Regions from separate parts of the Kitasatospora sp. NPDC127035 genome, predicted to be linked through region 1. Evidence: riboswitches for the same ligand, from Rfam matches in the RefSeq annotation. Region 1 holds a riboswitch; the other holds the start of a gene.
What was found. Region 1 has a riboswitch for glycine ahead of gcvP (aminomethyl-transferring glycine dehydrogenase). Riboswitches for the same ligand answer to the same signal wherever they lie in the genome.

Region 1 (10,928 bases):
CGGCCGGATCGGCCGGGGCCCAGCGGGCTCGGGTGTCAGACCAGGGGCCTGAGCGGGAGTGGGCGGGCCGGCTCGTCGGGGGCGGGGGAGACGGGCCCGGGCGACGCGGCGGAGGCGGAGACCGGGGGGTTCGAGGCCGTCCCGGTGGTGTCGTGGACCTCGACGTGCTCGCGCCGCAGCTCGTCGCGGATCACCTCCTCGGCGGTGTACCGCTCCACCACCAGACGGACCCGCTCGATCGGCGCGAGGTACTTGCGGACCACCGGGCGCTCCTCGCGCAGGGTGACCTCCTCCACCGCCTCGGCGATGTCCTTCTCGCTGAGCGCGGCCCGCTCGGCCTCGCCGACCGGCATCCGCTCGACCCGGACCCGTTCGCGGACCACCGGGACCCGGCGCTCGACCGGCTCGCTGGTCACGTACTTGCGCAGCTTTGCCGTGCCCACGACGTGCCACTCGGTCGTGACGTCCAGCCGCTCCTCGCGGCAGGTGATCTCCACCGGGCCGCCGGGCGTGGACGCGACCGCACCGTCGGCGGAGCGCGAGGTGCCGGTGGCGGACGGCGTGGCCTGCGAGGGCGAGGGCTGCGAGGCCGCCGGCGGGGTGCCGTTGGCCGGGGCGGGCTGCGCGGACTGCGGGCGCGGCTCGGCGGCCGGGGCGGTCGCCGCGGTGGAAGCCGGCGGCGCCGCGGCGGGCGTGGGGGTGGCGAGGGTCCGCACGTTGGCCTCCGTGACGGGGTCGGCCGGCTTGCCGGAACCGGCTGCCGGAGTGGTGGTGGCCGCGGCGGCGGCCGTGTGGAAGGTGAGCGACTTGGCCGGGGCGGCGGCGGACGGCGTGGCCGGCCGGCTCCGCGCGGCCGCTGCGGCCGCGGCTGCGGCGCCCGCCGTTCCGGCGACGCCCGCGAGGGGCGTGCCGTTCGAGGCGGTGGTGCCGGGGGTGCCGTTCGACGAGGGCGTGTCCGCAGGGGTGCCGTTCGACGCCGTCGTGCCGAAGTCGAGGTCGGCCGGCTCGGAACCCGAGCCGGGGCCGTCGCCCGCCGACGGCTGCCCGTCCAGCGTCGTGTCCAGTCCGTAGTAGCGGTAGAGCTGGAGCTCCTGCGCCGGGGACAGGTGCTGGCCCACGCCGAAGTCCGGCGACTCCTTCACCAGCGACTTGTCGTACGGCACCCGCAGCTCGTCGCCGGAGAACTCGCTCGTGGTCAGGGGGACGAAGGCGTCCCGGCCGAAGATGCCGGTCCGGACGGCGGCCCACTCGGGCCGGCCGGTCGCGTCGTCCAGGTACACCTCGTCGACGGTGCCGATCTTGTCTCCGTTGCGGTCGACCGCCTTGTGGCCGATGAGGTCCCGGGGGTCGATATCGGTCTGCACTCTTTCCTCCAGTGCGCTCGTCCTGCGGCTCCCGCAGGACGGCGGCCGGCCCGCCCGTCCTGTCCGCCACTTCACACCAAAAGCCATGAACCGGACGTCCGCGACCGGGACGGGGCCGGACGGGCCGGGCCGTCGTCCGTCCGGGTCACGGCCCAACGGGCCGAGTGACCTGACGCACCCGTGATCGGGCGGCCTCCCGCTGGTACCCTGGGCGCGACCGCCGAGCCCGCTCGGGAGAGTCCCCGACAGTCGAAACCGCTGGTCGGGGCGCCGAAGGAGCAACTCCTCCCCGGAATCTCTCAGGCATCCGTACCGTGTGGGCTAGGTCACTCTGGAAAGCAGGGCAGGACCGTCGGCGAGGGAGCCGTCGGACCCCACCCTCACCGACGGTGCAAGCCGGCGGGGCGCCCACCGTGCCCCCGCGCGGGTGAAGCTCTCAGGTCCCGATGACAGAGGGGGAGGCCTGTCGGGTTCGTCCGCCCAGGCCGCTCCGCTGTTCTCCGCAGCGGCGAAGCCGTCCGGCGTGCGCACCCCCGCCGGTCCGTGACCAGGAGGCCTCGACCACCATGAACGCCCAGCCGAACTCGGGACGCCCCACCACCCCCGCGACCCTCACCGAGCTCGAACAGGCCAGCCCCTTCGAGAACCGCCACATCGGCCCCGACGCCGCAGCGCAGGAGAAGATGCTGGCCCAGGTCGGGTACGGCTCGCTGGACGAGCTGGCCACGGCCGCCGTCCCAGAGGCGATCCGCTCCATCACCGCGCTCGACCTGCCCGCAGGCCGCAGCGAGGCGCAGGTCCTCGCCGAGCTGCGCGAACTGGCCGACCGCAACCAGGTGCTCCAGCCGATGATCGGCCTGGGCTACTACGGCACCTTCACGCCGCCGGTGATCCTGCGCAACGTGCTGGAGAACCCGGCCTGGTACACCGCCTACACCCCGTACCAGCCGGAGATCTCGCAGGGCCGGCTGGAGGCGCTGCTCAACTTCCAGACCATCGTCTCCGACCTGACCGGCCTGCCCACCTCCGGTTCCTCCCTGCTGGACGAGGGCACCGCGGCCGCCGAGGCGATGGCGCTCGCCCGCCGCGTCACCAAGGTCAAGGGCGGTGTCTTCCTGGTCGACGCCGAGACGCTTCCGCAGACCACCGCGGTCATCAACACCCGTGCCGTGCCGACCGGCGTCGAGGTCGTCGTCGCCGACCTGTCCGAGGGCATCCCGGCCGAGATCGCGGAGCGCGGCGTCTTCGGCGTGCTGCTCCAGTACCCCGGCGCCACCGGTGTCGTCCGCGACCTCACCCCCCTGATCGAGCAGGCCCACGGCCTCGGCGCGATCGTCGCCGTCGCCGCCGACCTGCTGGCGCTCACCCTGCTCAAGTCCCCGGGCGCGCTCGGCGCCGACATCGCCTGCGGCACCTCGCAGCGGTTCGGCGTGCCGATGGGCTTCGGCGGCCCGCACGCCGGCTACCTCTCGGTGCGTGCCGAGTACGCCCGCTCGCTGCCCGGCCGCCTGGTCGGCGTCTCCGTCGACGTCGACGGCAACCGCGCCTACCGCCTGGCGCTGCAGACCCGTGAGCAGCACATCCGCCGCGAGAAGGCCACCAGCAACATCTGCACCGCCCAGGTGCTGCTCGCCGTCATGGCCTCGATGTACGCGGTCTACCACGGTCCGGACGGTCTGGCCGACATCGCCCGCCGCACCCACCGCTACGCCGCCGCGCTGGCCGAGGGCCTGACGGCAGGCGGCGTCGAGCTGCTGCACGGCGAGTTCTTCGACACCGTCACCGCCGTCGTCCCCGGCCGTGCCGCGGAGATCGCCGCCGCCGCCCGCGCGAACGGCGTCAACGTCTACCAGGACGGCGAGGACCGGATCTCGGCCTCCACCGACGAGACCACCACCCGCGAGCACCTGGCGGCGGTCTGGGCCGCGTTCGGCGTCGAGGGCGTCGAGGTGGCGGAGGGCGCCGACGCGCTGCCCGCCGCCCTGCTGCGCGAGGACGAGTACCTGACCCACCCGGTCTTCCACAGCCACCGCTCGGAGACCGCCATGCTGCGCTACCTGCGCCGCCTGTCGGACCGTGACTACGCGCTGGACCGGGGCATGATCCCGCTGGGCTCCTGCACCATGAAGCTCAACGCGACCACCGAGATGGAGCCGGTGACCTGGCCGGAGTTCGGCCAGCTGCACCCGTTCGCGCCGGTCGACCAGGCCGCGGGCTTCCTCACCCTGATCCGCCAGCTGGAGCAGCAGCTGGTCGAGGTGACCGGCTACGACGCCGTCTCCATCCAGCCGAACGCCGGCTCCCAGGGCGAGCTGGCCGGCCTGCTGGCCGTCCGCGCCTACCACCACGCCAACGGCGACACCCAGCGTGACGTCTGCCTGATCCCGTCCTCCGCGCACGGCACCAACGCCGCCTCCGCGGTGATGGCCGGCATGCGGGTGGTCGTCGTCAAGACCCTGGTCGACGGCGACGTGGACGTGGCCGACCTCAAGGCCAAGATCGAGCAGCACCGTGACAGCCTCGCCGTGCTGATGGTCACCTACCCGTCGACCCACGGCGTGTACGAGACCGAGATCACCGACATCTGCGCGGCCGTGCACGACGCCGGTGGCCAGGTGTACGTCGACGGGGCCAACCTGAACGCCCTGGTCGGCCTGGCCAAGCCGGGCAAGTTCGGCGCGGACGTCTCGCACCTGAACCTGCACAAGACCTTCTGCATCCCGCACGGCGGCGGCGGCCCGGGCGTCGGCCCGGTGGCGGTCCGCGCGCACCTCGCGCCGTACCTGCCGAACCACCCGCTCCAGGAGGAGGCCGGCCCGGCCACCGGTGTCGGCCCGATCTCGGCGGCGCCGTGGGGCTCGGCGGCGATCCTGCCGATCTCCTGGGCGTACGTCCGGCTGATGGGCGGCGAGGGCCTCAAGCGCGCCACCCAGGTCGCGGTGCTGAACGCCAACTACATCGCCAAGCGGCTGGCCCCGCACTTCCCGGTGCTCTACACCGGCCCCGGCGGTCTGGTGGCGCACGAGTGCATCATCGACCTGCGCCCGCTCACCAAGGAGACCGGCGTGACGGTGGACGACATCGCCAAGCGCCTGATCGACTACGGCTTCCACGCGCCGACCATGTCCTTCCCGGTGGCCGGCACGCTGATGATCGAGCCGACCGAGTCCGAGGACCTGCACGAGATCGACCGCTTCTGCGACGCGATGATCGAGATCCGCGCCGAGGTCGAGAAGGTCGGTTCGGGCGAGTGGGCCGCGGAGGACAACCCGCTGCGCAACGCCCCGCACACCGCCGCCACGCTGGTGGGCGAGTGGACGCACGGCTACTCGCGGCAGGAGGCGGTCTTCCCGGCGGGCGTGAACCCGGCGGACAAGTACTGGCCGCCGGTCAGCCGGATCGACGGCGCGTACGGCGACCGCAACCTGGTCTGCTCCTGCCCGCCGCTGGACGAGTACGGCGTCTGACGCAGGACCGGTACGGCCGGCCCGCGGACACGTGGACAGGGCAGGGCCCCGGCGGAACGTTCCGCCGGGGCCCTGCCCTGTGTTCCGTGGTGGTCCGGACCGGTGCCGGGCGGGTCAGAGTGCGTGGGCGGTCCGGCGGCGCGGGGCGATCACCCGGCCGTCGGGCAGCAGTTCGCCGGTGTCCTCGAACAGCAGGACGCCGTTGCAGAGCAGGCTCCAGCCCTGCTCCGGGTGGCACGCCACCGGGACGGCGGCCTCGCGGTCCTCGGACTCGGCCGACGGGCACTCAGGACGGTGCTGGCACATGCGTACCCTCGCTTCGCTCTGCGATCCTCCCCGAGACACGGTGCCGCCGGTCTGCCGTCGGGCGCTGCCGCGGTGGTCGGATTCTGTCCGGTGTCGGGCCAGGTGTGGACCGGCACTCAAGTGGGTAGGATAGGAGGTCCCTCCACGCTGGTTCCCAGTGTCGGCATCCGGGGACGCGCGCGCAGCGATTTCGTGACATGCGCCACAACCAACGGGTAGAGATCACCCGTTCAGGTGGCGGCGGACCGTGGCCGGTGCCGGGTGGGCCATCCGGTGACGGGCCCGGACGGGCCATGCCGCATGGCCCACCCGGGTGTTCGCCGGGCGGTGGCCGGGAGGGGCGGGGGGTGGGCGTGGCTGAGCCCCGGACCGGAGCACCCGGCCGGGGCGCGGGGCCGGACACCGGGCGGGTCCCGGGTCGGGTCCGGGTGGTGGCTCGGGGCGCCGGGTTGTCGGGCCTCGGGTCGGGTGCCCCGCTCTCAGGGGGAGCCGAGCAGCAGCGGCCGCCCGATCGGCGTACGGGCCAGGACCGGCAGGAGCTCGGCAGCCGGGTAGGTGCGGTGCGCGGTGACACCGAGCGGAGCCGGCGCCAGCGGGATCAGCAGGTCCGAGCCGGTGTCGCCGTCCGGGCCGTGCAGCCACAGGGCCGTCGCGTACTGGCCGGGGAAGGTCAGCAGCCTGGGCTGCCGGCGGGCCCGGGAGGACTGGGCGAGCTGCCAGGCCTGGCGCAGCGCCCGGACCGTCGAGTCCAGGTAGGGGCCGGCGGTGAAGTGCGAGAACGTGTGGCCCTCGGACCCCTGCACCACCTCGGCCGCGGCGGCCACGTCGGCGCCGTCCTTGATCAGGAAGCGCCACCCCGTTCGCCGGGCGGCGGCGAGATCGGCGCGAGGCCCGTCCAGGACGTGGACGGCGAGCGGATGGGCGGGGAGCAGTGCGCCGGTCGGATGACGGAGCGCGGCGGCGGCGGGCTGGCGCAGCGCGGTCTCGGAGTCGAGTGCGGCGAGGACGGCGCGGAGCGCGCTGGGCGGGGGCTGGGGAGTCTGCAGAGTCATGGCAAAGTCGCCTCTCCGTGCGAGATCGGCGTGCGAGTGCGGCATACCGGCATGGCCCGGTGCGTCGGCGGTGACGGAACCTGGGCCTTGTCCGGTTGGGCAGGATCGCGGTGCCGGCGAGGCCCCCGCCGTCGACGGTGGTCTCGCGGCGAAAGCGGGCCGGGCCGTGGGGCAGTGCGAATTCTACTCGAACAGGTGCGCAGGGTGACCTGTTTATCACAGGCGGTGGCGTCGGGCAAGTCGGCAGATTAGCTGAAACGGCATCAGTTTCCTTGCATTGCAAGCCAATCGAAGCCATCGGGTATCGATCTTCGGGGTGGGCATGATGCTTGCACGGTCGCTCGGCCGGGCGGCTCTGGAGGAGGGGACCATGGGCGAGAAGGTCGTGGCGACGCGGGCGGACCTGTCGGACCGGCAGCTCTACCGGCGCAAGCTGCAGTCCAGCCTCGACGTGTTCGGCCGGATGCTGCGCGAGGACCGCTTCGAGCGACCACGGGCCGTGATGGGTCTGGAGATCGAGCTCAACCTGGCCGACGAGCAGGGCCTGCCGGTGATGAACAACGCGCAGGTGCTCACCGCGATCGGGTCCAGCGACTTCCAGACCGAGCTCGGCCGGTTCAACATCGAGGTCAACATCGCGCCGCACCGGCTCTGCGGGCACGTCTTCGAGGACCTGCGCGAGGAGATCGACACCGGCTTGCGCTACGCCGACCGGCGGGCGAGCGAGGCCGGGGCGCGGATCGTGATGGTCGGCATCCTGCCGACCCTGGAGCACGACCACACCGGGCTGGACGCGATGTCCCACAACCAGCGGTACAGCCTGCTCAGCGACCAGATCCTGGCCGCCCGGGGCGAGGACATCACGCTGGACATCGAGGGCGTCGAGCGCCTCCAGCTGGAGTCCATCACCATGGTCGCGGAGGCCGCGGCCACGTCGCTCCAGCTGCACCTGCAGGTGACCCCCGAGCGGTTCTCCTCGGTCTGGAACGCCGCGCAGGCGATCTGCGGTCCGCAGCTCGCGCTCGGTGCCAACTCGCCCTTCCTGTTCGGCCGGGAGCTGTGGCGCGAGACCCGGCCGGTCCTGTTCCAGCAGGCCTGTGACACCCGTTCGGCGGAGCTCAAGGCCCAGGGCGTGCGCCCGATCACCTGGTTCGGCGAGCGCTGGGTGGACTCGGCGTACGACCTCTTCGAGGAGAACCTGCGGTACTTCCCGGCGCTGCTGCCGATCTGTGACGACGAGGACCCGGTGAAGGTGCTCGGCTCCGGAGGGGTCCCCCGGCTCGCCGAGATGCGGCTGCACAACGGCACCATCTACCGCTGGAACCGACCGGTGTACGACGTCAGCGGCGGGGTGCCGCACCTGCGGGTGGAGAACCGCGCGCTGCCGGCCGGGCCGACCGTCGCCGACACGCTCGCCAACGCGGCGTTCTACTACGGCGTGGTCCGGGTGCTGGCCGAGCAGGCGCGGCCGATCTGGACCAGGCTGCCGTTCGACCGGGCCGACGAGAACTTCCGGCAGGCGGCGCGGTACGGCGTCGACGCGGTGTTCCAGTGGCCGCGGCACGGCCGGGCCGGGCGCGGCGGCGGCCTGACCGCGGTGCCCGCCGTCGACCTCGTGCTGGGCGAGCTGCTGCCGATGGCGCACCAGGGACTCGACGCCTGGGGCGTGGAGCCGGCCGACCGGGACCGCTACCTCGGCATCATCGAGCAGCGCTGCCTGCGCCGGACCAACGGCGCCTCCTGGCAGAGCGCGACGTTCCACCGGCTGCGCGAGCAGTACGGGATGGACCGGCCGGCCGCCCTGGCGGCGATGACCCGCCGGTACATGGAGTACTCGCGCGGCGGTGAGCCGGTGCACACCTGGCCCGTGGGATAGGCGCGTCGCGGGGATCGGTCCGGACGAAGGTCCGGACGAAGCCGTCGCGGCCCCGGGCCGATCCGCCCCGCACACCCCACCGGCACGCTGTGGAAGGATGACCGCTCCGGCGGTCGGCCGACGGCCGGAGCGACGCCCGTCCGCCGTCCGCGCTGGAGCACCACGTGACCACCGTCCCGACCGAACCGCAGACCGCGAAGCCCACCCGCCGGCTGCTCGGCGCGGAGCTGCTGATCGTTCTCGGCCTGTCCCTCGGGGCCAGCGGCATCGGCGCGCTGATCAGCTTCGCGGGCTCGCTCACCGAACCGCTCAACCTGGGCCGGCAGGTCGCCACGCTGAACGGCTCACGGGCCCCCGGCCGGCCCTGGCTCGACCTGCTCTGGCAGCTGTACTACGTCGGACGCGGGCTGATGCCGGTCGTGCTGGTCGGCTACCTGCTGGTCCGCGAGGGCGTGGCGCTGCGGGTGCTCGGATTCGACCTCGGGCAGAAGCTGCGCGACCTCGGCCGGGGTGCGGCGGTCGCGGCGGCGATCGGTGGTTCGGGACTGGCGCTGTACCTCGCCTCCCAGGCCGCCGGCTACAACCTCACGGTCGCGCCGTCCGGGCTGCCGGACGTGTGGTGGCGGATTCCGGTGCTGCTCGCCTCCGCCTGGCAGAACGCGATCCTGGAGGAGGTCGTCGTCCTCGGCTACCTGCTGCGCCGGCTGGGGCAGCTGGGCTGGTCGTGGCCGGCCGCGGTGGTGGCGAGTTCGCTGCTGCGCGGCTCGTACCACCTGTACCAGGGGGTCGGGGGGCTGGTCGGCAACATCGTGATGGGCGTCGTGTTCTGCCTGCTCTACCGGCGGTGGGGGCGGGTGATGCCCCTGGTCGTGGCGCACGCGCTGATCGACACGGTGGCCTTCGTCGGGTACGCGCTGCTGGCCGGGCACGTGAGCTGGTTGCCGACCGGGTGAGGCCCGCCGCGTGCGGCCGGGCGGGGCAAGGGCGGCCCGGGCGGGTGGGCGCGGTGGGCCGGGAGGTCAACCGGCCTCGGGCCGGGTGGTGGGTCGGGTGGTGCGCAGGCGCAGGGTGGCGGGACGCGGCGGCCGGGCCAGCAGCCGGTCCACGTGCCGGCGTTCGAGGCCCCGGCCCGGATCGATCGGCAGCAACACGCGGTCGCGACGCCAGAGCGCGCTGCGGACCAGCCGGCCGGGGATGACGTCGTCGACCCAGGCGAACGGCCGCCCGGCCGCGTAGCGCAGCAGCGGTGCCCACTTGCGGGCGGAGAACAGCTCCATCAACGGGACGCGCGGGTCGCCGGGCTGGGGCGTGTAGCCGGTGAACCGGACCAGCGGCAGCTCCGGCAGGCCGATCGCCGGGGCGATGTGGGCGTTGGCGTGCTCCTCCCAGGTGGTGGCCCAGACGAGTTCGTAGCCGGCGGCCAGTTCGCGCAGCCACGTGCCGTGCCGGGGGGAGAGCAGCACGGTGTAGCCGAGCATGGTGTGCGCGTCGAAGTCGGTCTCCGGTCCGGGGCAGACCGGGTTGAGCACTCCGTCGACGTCCAGGAACAGCAGTGGCTTCGGCATCGGGCGCCCCCCAGGTCTCACTCGTCGTCACCTGGTCGGACGAGCCGGGCCCTCCGGTGGTTGCCCACCGGAGGGCGCATCCGGGGGCGCACGGGGCGCGTCAGAGGGTGGGAGCGGTTGCCGTGCGCGGTGTGCCCTGGGCGTCGTCGGCGGCGGCGTCGGCGGTGGTGGGGCCGGCGGTCGGGCGTCTGGTGAGCCGGCGGACCTGCGGCTCCAGCAGGACGACCGCGCTGAGGAGGAAGGAGAGCGCGGCACAGGCCCAGAGCGCGCCGGAGAGGCCGAGCAACCCGGCGGCGGGTCCGGCCAGCGCGGTGCCGAGCGGCGCCAGCGAGAGCGAGCCGAACTCGTCGTACGCGGCGACCCGGGAGAACGCCTCGGGCGGGATCTCCTGCTGGAGCGCGATCATCCAGTTGACGCCGAAGACGGTGACCCCGACGCCGGACAGGAACATCGACGCGGCCAGGACCGGCAGCGGGGCGGACACCGCCAGCGCCAGGGCGGGCACCCCGAAGAGGAAGACGCCCCAGTTGCCGACCAGCAGGATCCTTCGCGGCTGCCAGCGCGCCATCAGCACGCCGGTGGCGACCAGGCCGACGCCGTAGGCCGCCATCGCGAGCCCCCAGTCGCGGGCCCCGCCGAGCCGTTCCTTCGCGACGATGGGCCCGTACACCGCCTCGACCGCGCTGATGCAGGCCACCAGGACCGAGAACTGGAGCACGATCACCCAGAGCCAGCGGCGGGAGGCGAACTCCTGCCACCCCTCGCGCAGGTCCCGCAGCATGCCGCCGCCCGCGGCCGCCGCCACGGGCGGCACCGTCTCCAGCAGGAACCGCAGCGCCGCGGCGACCAGGAAGCAGCCGGCGTCCAGGGCGAGCACCCAGCCGGGGCCCACCGCGGCGGTCAGCGCGCCGCCGAGCGCCGCGCCGCCGATCTGGGCGGCGTTGAGGCCCATCCGGTACACCGAGAAGGCGCGGGCGGCGTGCTCCGGGGCGACGCTCTCCAGCACCATGCCCCCGGCGGCGGGGGCGTAGAACGCGTACCCGGCGCCGCCGGCGGCGGAGAGCAGCATCAGCTGCCAGAGCGGCGCCCCGCCGGTCAGTACGACCGCGGCGAGGGCCGCCTGCGCTGCCGCGCTGAAGAGGTTGGCGCCGACCATGACGTGGTGGCGCGGCAACCGGTCGGCGAGGGCGCCGCCGAGCACCAGCAGCAGGACGGTGGGCAGCAGCCGGGCCGCGGTGACGTAGCCGACCTCGGTGGTGGAACCGCCGCCCTCCAGGACCGCGAAGGCGGTGGCGATC
Region 2 (10,928 bases), on a different contig from region 1:
CGTCGGCCGCGTGCTTGGTGATGCCGACCGTGGAGACGCCGTCCTCGGCGACGGTCAGCCACTCGTGCTCCTTGGTGTACTGCAGGTGCTGGGGGTTGCTCATGACGTCATTCTCCAGGATGGGAAGCGGGTACGACGAAGCGGCCCGGTGGGCGGGCATGCCTCGGGAAGGGGAAGGGGTCAGCGGGCGCGCTTGTAGAACGGCAGCGCCACGACCTGGACGGGCTCGTGCTTGCCGCGCACGTCCACCGCGACGGTGGTGCCGGGGGCGGCGTGCGCCGCGTCCACGTAGGCGATCGCGATCGGCTTGCCCAGGGTGGGGGAGGGGGCGCCGGAGGTGATCCGGCCGATCGGCTCGCCGTCGGCGGAGACCACGCTGTACTCGGCGCGCGGGACGCGCTTGCCCTCGGAGACCAGGCCGACCAGCACCCGCGGCGGGTTGGCCTCGGCCGCGGCGGCGGCCTTCTCCAGCGCCTTGCGGCCGATGAACGCGCCCTCGTTGGTGGTCTTGTCGAAGCGGACGACCCGGCCCAGGCCGGCGTCGAACGGGGTCAGCTCGGTGGACAGCTCGTGGCCGTACAGCGGCATGCCGGCCTCCAGGCGCAGCGTGTCGCGGCAGGAGAGACCGCACGGGACCAGGCCGCGGTCGGCGCCGGCCGCGGTCAGCGACTGCCAGATCTGCTCGGCGTCGCCCGGGTGGCAGAAGATCTCGAAGCCGTCCTCACCGGTGTAGCCGGTGCGGGCGAGCAGCACGTCGCGGCCGGCCACCTGGGCCGGGAGGATCGCGTAGTACTTCAGGCCGGGCAGGTCGGCGTCGGTGGTGTCGGCCAGGATGCCGGTGGCCTCCGGGCCCTGCACGGCGATCAGCGCGTAGGTGTCGCGGTCGTCGGTGACGACGGCGTCGAAGCCCTTGGCGCGGGCGATCAGCTCGTCCAGCACCAGCTGGGCGTTGGAGGCGTTGGCGACGACCAGGAACGCGTCCTCGCGCAGGCGGTAGACGATCAGGTCGTCCAGGATGCCGCCGTCCTCGGCACAGATCATGGTGTAGCGGGCGCGCAGCACGCCGAGCGCGGAGACGAAGCCGACCAGCGCGTGGTCCAGCATCTCGCCGGCCTGCGGGCCGGTGACGGTGATCTCGCCCATGTGGGAGAGGTCGAAGAGGCCGGCCCTGGTGCGGACGGCGAGGTGCTCCTCGCGCTCGCTCCCGTAGCGCAGCGGCATGTCCCAGCCGGCGAAGTCGGTCATGGTCGCGCCGAGGGCGCGGTGCAGCGCGTCGAGCGCGGTCAGGCGGAGGGACATGGCCAGGAACTCCTCGGTCGGGGCACTCAGGGGTGCACGCGCCGGAGCCGGCCCTGCTCGGGACCGACCCTGCGCGCGGGCATGCGGCGGCTGGGCCTCCCCATCTGTCGTCGAACCTGAGAGCTTCACCGCGCGCTGTCCTACGGGAACAGCATGGCGGCTTGCACCGTGGGTGGGCGTACGGCAGGGCCGTGCGCCGCTTTCCAGATGTGCCTAACCCGTGCGGTAGGGGTGCCTGAGAGATTCCGGGGAGGACTTGCTCCTTCGGCGCCGGCTGTGCCACCAGACGGGGCACTCCGGACTCTCCCGCGCGGGTTCGAGCGGCCGGTATGGAGTTAGGGGCCTCGGTGGGAATACACCCGAGACGCGGACATCATGGCACGTCCGCCCGGATGAGGGGAGAGGGGGAGGGGCCGGGCCGGGGGATCCGGCCACCGGGGAGCCCGGCGCCGGGGCGCTCCGGAGCAGGGCCGGGGCGGTGCCCGCTAGGCTGCGGGCGTCGGCGAGCGGAGGGCGGTACAGCGGCGCATGGGGAACCCGGTGGAGCAGCAGCAGGGGTGGGGCGGCCAGGAGCCGGTGCCGCCGGGCGGCGGATGGCCGGCCAACGAGCTGGAGCAGGTGCTCACCGCCGCGCTCGGTGATCCGGGGGCGACCCCCCGGGTGATCGAGGTGCTGGCCCGCAGCCAGGTGTGGATCCCGCTGCCGGCCGGCGGCGACCCGCAGGGGCAGTCGCTGGACCTCCCGGTCGTCGAGCTGGCCGGCGACCCGTACGTGCCGGTGTTCTCCTCGCAGGAGGTGTTCGTCCAGCAGGCGCCGGGGATGGCCTTCGCGGTCGCGCCGATGTGGGAGTTCGCCCGGGGCCTGCCGCTGGGCGTGGGGGTCGCGGTCAACCCGGAGGCGGCGGTGGGCATCCCGGTGCCGCCGGAGGGCGTGGCCGAACTGCGCCGCGGGCCGCGCGAGGACCGCTGGGAGGCCGGGGACGCGCCGTCCGGCGGCCGGGTGGCGCTGCGCGAGCCGGTGCCGGGCGAGGACCCGGAGCCGTTCCTGGCCGCCTGCCGGAACGAGCTGTTCGCCCTGCCGGGGGTGTTGACCGCACGGCGGGCACTGGCCAGTGTGGAGGGCGAGCCCACCGTGATGTTCGTGGGCGTCCAGCTCGATCCGTCGGCCCCGGCCGACCCGGGGGCGGTCAACGAGGCGCTGGGGCGCGCGCTGGGAACCGCGCCGCTGCCCGGCGGCGTCCACCTCGTACTGCTCGACCTCGCGGACGACCCGGTGGTCGACTGGATGCTGAACCGGGTCGCCCCTTTCTACGTACGGGGTTGATCCGGCCCCCGGCCGCGGTCGGGCGGGGGAGCGGTGCGCACCCTGGCACGTCGGCGTGGCGGTGGTCGGCGGCGCCCCATAGGGTGCGTCCTGGCGGCCGCGGGGCCGCCGGTGGCAGACGAGGAACGAAGAGGCGCAGCGAGGTGGGCGCATGAGTGCGGGAGCGGTAGCGGGCGGTGCACCGGGGCCCTGGGGCCAGGCACCCACCGGACGTCCGGATCAGGGCGCGCTGGAGCGCGCCCTGCGCGAGGTGGCGCCGGAGCGCTACGAGGCGTACGAGACGCTGCTGCACGCGCTGGCCGAGGGGCAGGTCTGGATGCTCCTCTGGCACGGTACGCCGGGCAGCGCGGACGCCCAGTACGGGAACATGGAGATCAGCGGCCACGGCTACGCGCCGGCCGTGACCTCGCCCGAGCAGTTGACGGCGTCCGGCTGGGCCCGGGCGCACGAGGTGATCTCCGGCCGGGAGATCGCCGCCTCGCTGTTCCGGACCCGCTGGGGGCTCTGGCTGAACCCGCACGCGCCGGGTGGCGGTGTCGGGGTGCCCTGGGCGGACCTGCGCCGGGTCGCGGCGGGGCTGAACCGGCTGCCGGCCGGTCCGTTGAAGCTGAGCGAGCCGCAGGTGCCGGCGCAGCAGTTCTTCGCGCTGCTGGAGCGCCAGGCGGTCGAGGTGCGGGCGGTGCGGGCGCTGCGCCGGGCCTGGGTGCGCCCGACGGTGGGCGAGCCGTACCTGGCCATCGGCCTTGAGCTGTACGAGAGTTCGCCGCCCACGGTGGAGGCCGTGCGGGCGCTGATGCAGCGGGCGATCGCGGTCGCGCCGGAGGGCCTGGCCGTCTCGACGGTGGCGATGGCGGACGAGTTCGACCCGGTGGCGCTCTGGATGCGGGCCAACGCGCGCCCGTTCTACGACCGGGAGGCGGCCGGGACGGGCCGCCCGCAGGGGCCGTACCCGCCGGTGCCGCCGCCGCCCTACGCCTCGCAGCAGGGGCCCGGCTACGGCTACGGCACGCACCCGCCCGCGCCGGGCTGGCCGGGGCAGCAGCAGCCGCCCCAGCAGCCGTGGCCCGGCTACCCCGGGCGCTGAGCCGACAAACGCAATAGCAACGTTCCTTTTCCGGAACCGGTCTGACGACAAGTCAGGCCGGTTCCGACGTTTTCCGGACGAACTTCCCGAAGTCGGTGGCCATCATCTTGACATGGCTGTTACAGCTGTGTGAAGAGGGATATACCGGGGATCAGGGAGGTGCATGGGCGCAGATCACAGTTGGGCATCTGTCGGTTGTCAGGGCTGGCGCAAGCCAGTTCGGATGGCAGAGAGTTCTGCAACAGCCGCCGCGCGTGGTTGGCGCCTCACAAAGGCGAACGCGCTGACGGACCGCAATATCCACGTGATGCCCATGCCGCGTGGCAGCAGTACTGAGCACGCCGTACCGCTGGGAACACCGCACTCCGCATGCCCGCACGTCCGCACCAGCCGTACCGCCGATCCCGGCGTCCGGCACCCGTGGGCCGGCCACCGTCGGCGAGGGGACCGAACTGACCATGACCGCACCCGTCAAGACCGCCGGCAACGCTCCGGAGGCAGCAGCCGCCGCGAGCCCGGCCAACAAGATCGAGGGCCGCTCGCTCGGCCGGATCGCCTGGACCCGCTTCAAGCGGGACAAGGCCGCCGTCGCAGGCGGCGTCGTCGTGATCCTGCTGATCCTGCTCGCCGTGCTGGCCAAGCCGATCGAATCGGTCTTCGGCCTCGACCCCGACGCGCTCAACCAGGACCTGCTGGACGCCAACCTCGGCGGCCTGCCGCTGGGCGACTGGGGCGGGATGAGCTGGGACCACCCGCTCGGTGTCGACCCCCTGCAGGGCCGTGACCTGCTCTCCCGCGTCATCGAGGGCTCCTGGGTCTCCCTGCTGGTCGCCTTCGGCGCGACCCTCCTGTCCAACACCATCGGCACCGTGCTCGGCGTGATGGCCGGCTACTACGGCGGGTGGGTGGACACCCTGATCAGCCGGGTGATGGACGTCTTCCTCGCCTTCCCGCTGCTGCTCTTCGCCATCGCGATCTCCGCCTCGCTCCAGGGCGGCGCGTTCGGCCTGCACGGCCTCCCGCTGCACATCGCCGTGCTGATCTTCGTGATCGGCTTCTTCAACTGGCCCTACATGGGCCGGATCGTGCGCGGCCAGACCCTCTCGCTGCGCGAGCGCGAGTTCGTCTACGCGGCCCGCAGCCTCGGCGCGCGGGGTCCGTTCATCCTGTTCAAGGAGCTCCTGCCGAACCTGGTCGGTCCGATCCTGGTCTACTCGACCCTGCTGATCCCGACCAACATCCTCTTCGAGGCGGGCCTCAGCTTCCTCGGCGTCGGCATCCAGGCACCCCAGGCCTCCTGGGGCGGGATGCTCAACGACGCGATCCAGTACTACCAGGTGGACCCCCAGTACATGGTGGTCCCCGGTATGGCGATCTTCCTGACGGTGCTCGCCTTCAACCTGCTCGGCGACGGGCTCCGTGACGCCCTCGATCCCAAGAGCAACTGACCCAGCGTCAGGACCCTCCGTTCGGCCACCACTTCCTCAAGGGGTTGATCCCACCCATGCGCAGGTCCCGTACCGTCGCACTGACCGCCGCAGCTGCCGCCGCGGTCCTGGTCGTCACCGGCTGTTCGTCGAGCTCCAAGAGCGACGACGCCAAGTCCACCGCCACCGGTAGCTCCGCGGCCGGCGGTGCCTCCGGCGCCGACGCGGCCACCAAGGGCATCGTCAACGCCTCGGACAAGAAGGGCGGCACCGTCACGTACGAGATGCGTGGCACGCCGGACTCGCTGGACCCGGGCAACACGTACTACGCGTACATCTACAACTTCTCCCGCCTGTACGGGCGTCCGCTCACCACCTTCCAGCCGGACGGCCAGAAGCTCGTCCCGGACCTGGCCGAGTCGCTCGGCCAGGCCAGCGCGGACGGCCTGTCCTGGACGTACAAGCTGCGCGCGGGCCTGAAGTACGAGGACGGCACGCCGATCACGTCCAAGGACGTCAAGTACGCGGTGCTGCGCTCCAACTACGCGCCGGAGGTCAACTCCAACGGCCCGACGTACTTCAAGGAGATGCTGGTCGACAACGAGACGCCGTACCAGGGTCCGTACAAGGACAAGGAAGGCGACCTCAAGTCCATCGAGACGCCGGACGACCAGACCATCGTCTTCCACCTGAAGCACGCCTTCGCGGACTTCGACTACCTGGTCTCCGCCCCGCAGACGGTGCCGGTCCCGAAGGACAAGGACACCGGCTCCAACTACGTGAAGCACGTCATCTCCTCGGGCACCTACAAGTTCGAGAGCTACGAGGACGGCAAGCAGGCGGTCCTGGTCCCGAACACCAACTGGGACAAGAGCACCGACCCGATCCGCAAGCAGCTGCCGGACAAGATCGTGCTCAAGATGAACATCGAGCAGTCCACGATCGACAAGGACCTGCTCGCCGGGAACGCCCAGGTCGACCTGGTCGGCGCCGGCGTCGACCAGCAGACCCAGGCGAAGATCCTCCAGGACCCGAAGCTCAAGGCCTCCACCGACAACGCCTACGGCGGCCGTCTGGTCTACACCGCGATCAACTCCAAGGTCGCGCCGTTCGACAACGTCGAGTGCCGCAAGGCCGTCCAGTACGCCATCGACAAGGTCTCGGTGCAGACCGCGATCGGCGGCCCGATCCGCGGCGCGGTCGCCAACACCGTGCTGCCGCCGGACATCCCGGGTCACGAGGACTTCAACACCTACCAGACCAAGGACAACAAGGGCGACGAGGCCAAGGCCAAGGACGCCCTGAAGGCCTGCGGCAAGCCCGGCGGCTTCGACACCGTCATCACCGCGCGCACCGAGCGCGGCCCGGAGATCGCCGCCGCGACCTCGATCCAGGCCGCGCTGAAGAAGGTCGGGATCAACGCCGAGATCCAGCAGTACCCGCAGGGCAAGTACCTCTCCGACCACGTCGGTGTCCCGGCGTTCAACAAGGAGAAGAACGTCGGCCTGATGATGATGCAGTGGGGCTCCGACTGGCCGACCGGCTACGGCTTCCTGCAGCAGATCGTCGACGGCCGCTCGATCAAGGCCTCCGGCAACAGCAACCTCGCCGAGCTGAACGACCCCGAGGTCAACAAGCTGATCGACGACGCCGCGGTCAACACCGACAAGGCGGCCCGCGAGAAGATCTACGCCCAGATCGACAAGAAGGTCATGGACGCGGCCGTCTACGTCCCGCTGACCTACTTCAAGGTCTTCCTGTACCGCCCGGACAGCGCGACCAACCTCGTCTCCACGCCGGCCTTCTCGGGTGAGTACGACTACCTGAACATCGGCACCACCAAGTAAGAGCCTGGCTCCGCATCCCTGAAGGCAGGTGAAGGCAGCGGCGCCCGCCGTCGTCCGGAGGATCCCGGACGGCGGCGGGCCGCCGGAGCCGCCCAACTGTGTTTGCCTACATCATCCGCAGGACGCTGGCCGCCGCGGTGCTGCTGCTGGTGGTCAGCGCGGTCACCTTCGCGATCTTCTTCCTGCTCCCGCGTCTGGCCGGCGAGACCACCGACCAGCTCGCCGCCCAGTACATCGGGAAGAACCCGTCCCCCGAGGCGATCGCGGCGGTCAAGAAGAACCTCGGTTTCGACCAGCCGCTGTACACCCAGTACTGGAACTTCCTGAAGGCGCTGGTCGCCGGTGCCGAGTACAACTTCGGCCCTGACCCCGCCACCTGCCACGTGCCGTGCTTCGGCTACTCGTTCAAGAACCACCTGGAGGTCTGGCCGGAGCTCACCAAGCGCATCCCGGTCACCATCTCCCTGGCCATCGGCGCCGCCGTCATCTGGCTCGTCTCCGGCGTCACCACCGGCGTGATCTCCGCGCTCAAGCCCAAGTCGATCTTCGACCGGCTCTCCATGGGCGTCGCCCTGGCGGGCGTCTCGCTGCCGGTCTTCTTCACCGGTGCGCTGCTGCTCACGCTCTTCAGCTACGAGTGGCCGATCCTGGACAACCTCCAGTACACCAACTTCACCGACGACCCGCTGATGTGGGCGCGCAACCTGATCCTGCCGTGGATCTCCCTCGCCTTCCTGTACTCCGCGCTCTACGCCCGGCTCACCCGCGCGGGCATGCTGGAGACGATGAGCGAGGACTACATCCGCACCGCCCGGGCCAAGGGCCTGGCCGAGCGGAAGGTGGTCGTCCGGCACGGCCTGCGGGCCGCGCTCACCCCGGTCGTCACCATCTTCGGCATGGACCTCGGCCTGCTCCTCGGTGGCGCGCTCATCACCGAGCAGGTCTTCTCGCTCCAGGGCGTCGGCTTCTTCGCGGTCTCCGCGATCAAGGACAACGACCTGCCGAAGATCCTCGGCGTCACCCTGCTCGCCGCGTTCTTCATCGTCCTGTGCAACCTCGTGGTTGACCTCCTGTACGCCCTTGTCGACCCCCGGGTGAGGCTGTCGTGACCGAGCTCCAGAAGACCGCGGCACCCGAGGCCGCCCCGACCGGGTCCGCCCCGACGGGGGACGCCTTCCTCTCCGTCCGGGACCTGCGGATCCACTTCGACACCGACGACGGCCTGGTCCGCTCGGTCGACGGGGTCAGCTTCGACCTCAGCAAGGGGCGGACCCTCGGCATCGTCGGCGAGTCCGGCTCCGGCAAGTCCGTCACCTCGCTCGGCATCATGGGCCTGCACCGCTCCAAGCGGGCCCGGATCGGCGGCGAGATCTGGCTGGACGGCGAGGAACTGGTCGCGGCCGGCCCGGACCGGGTCCGCCAGCTGCGCGGCCGCCAGATGGCGATGATCTTCCAGGACCCGCTCACCGCGATGCACCCGTACTACACGGTCGGGCAGCAGATCGTCGAGGCCTACCGGGTGCACCACCCGCGGGCCACCAAGAGGCAGGCGCGGGCCCGCGCGGTCGAGATGCTCGACCGGGTCGGCATCCCGCAGCCCGACCGCCGGGTCGACGACTACCCGCACCAGTTCTCCGGCGGCATGCGCCAGCGCGCGATGATCGCCATGGCCCTGGTCAACGACCCCTCGCTGCTGATCGCCGACGAGCCCACCACCGCCCTGGACGTCACCGTCCAGGCGCAGATCCTGGACCTCATCCGCGACCTCCAGGAGGAGTTCGGCTCCGCCGTCATCATCATCACCCACGACCTCGGGGTGGTCGCCGAGCTCGCCGACGACATCCTCGTCATGTACGGCGGCAAGTGCGTCGAACGCGGCCCGGCCGAGACCCTCTTCGACGCGCCCGAACACCCCTACACCTGGGGCCTGTTGGGCTCGATGCCGCGCCTCGACCGGGAGCTCCAGGACCGGCTCGTCCCGGTCAGGGGCACCCCGCCCAGCCTCATCAACGTGCCGTCCGGCTGCGCCTTCCACCCGCGCTGCCCGTACGCCGAGCTGACCGGCGGGCGCTCGGCCGGCGAGGTCCCGGTGCTCACCGAGGCCGCGGCCGGACACCACGCCGCCTGCCACCTCGCGACCGCCGACCGGCACCGCATCTTCACCGAAGAGATCGCGCCCCGACTGTGAGCCCCGCCCCGTACCACCTCTCTGGAGAGAACCGATGACGGACACTCAGGCGGCGGCCATCCCTTCTCCCGCACCCGCCCCCGACCGGGAGCCGCTGCTCCGGGTGGCCGGCCTGACCCGGCACTTCCCGATCCACGGCGGCCTGCTGCGGCGCCAGACCGGCGCCGTCCGCGCGGTCGACGGCATCGACTTCACGGTCAACGCCGGTGAGACCCTGGGCGTCGTCGGCGAGTCCGGCTGCGGCAAGTCCACGATGGGCCGGCTGGTCACCCGGCTCGACGAACCCACCGGCGGGACGATCGAGTTCGAGGGCACCGACATCACCCACCTGGGCGTCGGCGCGATGCGGCCGCTCCGCCGTGACATCCAGATGATCTTCCAGGACCCGTACTCCTCGCTGAACCCCCGGCACACCGTCGGCACCATCGTCAGCGCGCCGTTCCGGCTGCAGAAGGCCGAGCCGGCCGGCGGGGTGAAGCAGGCCGTCCAGGACCTGCTGGAGCTCTGCGGACTCAGCCCCGAGCACTACAACCGCTACCCGCACGAGTTCTCCGGCGGCCAGCGCCAGCGCATCGGCATCGCCCGGGCGCTCGCCCTGCGGCCCAAGATGATCGTCGCGGACGAACCGGTCTCCGCCCTGGACGTCTCCATCCAGGCGCAGGTGGTCAACCTGCTGGACGACCTCCAGCAGGAACTCGGCCTGACCTACCTGATCATCGCGCACGACCTCTCGGTGGTCCGGCACGTCTCCGACCGGGTCGCGGTCATGTACCTCGGCAAGATCGTCGAGATCGCCGACCGGGACTCGCTCTACAGCCGCCCGATGCACCCCTACACCAACGCCCTGATGTCCGCGGTGCCGGTGCCCGACCCGCGCCGCAAGCAGCGGGCCGGGCGTGAGCGGATCCTGCTCAAGGGCGACGTGCCGTCCCCGATCAACCCGCCCAGCGGCTGCCGGTTCCGCACCCGCTGCTGGAAGGCCCAGGACGTCTGCGCCAGCCAGGAGCCGCCGCTCGTCGCGCTGGAGTCCGGGCACCAGGTGGCCTGCCACTTCCCCGAGAACGCTCCCGGGTCCGCCGCCGCGGCCGCCCCCGGGACCGCCCCGTCGGGCGGACCGGTGCCCGTCTCCGGGTGAGGCCCGGGCCGCCCGTCGAACGGCGCAGGCCGTCCCGCACCGTCCGTCCGGAGCTCCGGGCTCCGGACGGACGGTGCGCGGAGGTCCGGACCATCGGGTCCATAGTGGTCCGGTGACCTCGCAGATCTTCCCCTCCGACGTGCAGCAGTCGCTGGACCTCGTCGGCATCTTCGTCTTCGCCCTCTCCGGAGGGCTGCTCGCCGTCCGCAAGAACATGGACATCTTCGGCATCTGTGTGCTGGCCGAGGTCACCGCACTGGGCGGCGGGGTGATGCGCGACCTCGTGATCGGCGCCACCCCGGTCGCCGCCTTCAGCAACCTCGGCTACTTCGTCACCCCGCTGGCCGCCGGGCTGGTCGTCTTCTTCCTGCACCCCGAGGTCGAACGGATCAACCGCGCCGTGCAGACCCTCGACGCGCTCGGCCTCGGCCTGTTCTGCGTCACCGGGACCGCCAAGGCGCACGACTACGGGCTCGGAGCCGTCGCGGCCGTCGCGCTCGGCATGGTGACCGCGGCGGGCGGCGGCGTCATGCGCGACCTGCTCGCCGGGGAGATCCCCTCCCTGCTCCGCTGGGACCGGGAGATCTACGCCGTGCCCGCCCTGGTCGGCTCGGCGCTGGTCGCC

Region 2: another riboswitch for glycine. It lies ahead of gcvT (glycine cleavage system aminomethyltransferase GcvT); the one in region 1 lies ahead of gcvP (aminomethyl-transferring glycine dehydrogenase).

Annotation. Positions count from the first base shown of each region.
Region 1 covers NZ_JBHXDN010000086.1:13,929-24,856, forward strand. The annotation lists gene ACFWIC_RS36420 (DUF2382 domain-containing protein) at 36-1,364, opposite strand; glycine riboswitch at 1,586-1,689, shown strand; gene gcvP (aminomethyl-transferring glycine dehydrogenase) at 1,931-4,831, shown strand; gene ACFWIC_RS36430 (DUF5999 family protein) at 4,946-5,137, opposite strand; gene ACFWIC_RS36435 (hypothetical protein) at 5,617-6,189, opposite strand; gene ACFWIC_RS36440 (glutamate--cysteine ligase) at 6,560-8,065, shown strand; gene ACFWIC_RS36445 (CPBP family intramembrane glutamic endopeptidase) at 8,230-9,018, shown strand; gene ACFWIC_RS36450 (HAD domain-containing protein) at 9,085-9,630, opposite strand; gene ACFWIC_RS36455 (MFS transporter) at 9,731-10,928, opposite strand, start outside.
Region 2 covers NZ_JBHXDN010000029.1:41,092-52,019, reverse strand. The annotation lists gene gcvH (glycine cleavage system protein GcvH) at 1-103, opposite strand, end outside; gene gcvT (glycine cleavage system aminomethyltransferase GcvT) at 181-1,299, opposite strand; glycine riboswitch at 1,513-1,618, opposite strand; gene ACFWIC_RS20865 (enhanced serine sensitivity protein SseB) at 1,828-2,622, shown strand; gene ACFWIC_RS20860 (enhanced serine sensitivity protein SseB C-terminal domain-containing protein) at 2,774-3,706, shown strand; gene ACFWIC_RS20855 (ABC transporter permease) at 4,165-5,154, shown strand; gene ACFWIC_RS20850 (ABC transporter substrate-binding protein) at 5,211-6,980, shown strand; gene ACFWIC_RS20845 (ABC transporter permease) at 7,079-8,089, shown strand; gene ACFWIC_RS20840 (ABC transporter ATP-binding protein) at 8,086-9,168, shown strand; gene ACFWIC_RS20835 (dipeptide ABC transporter ATP-binding protein) at 9,203-10,303, shown strand; gene ACFWIC_RS20830 (trimeric intracellular cation channel family protein) at 10,416-10,928, shown strand, end outside.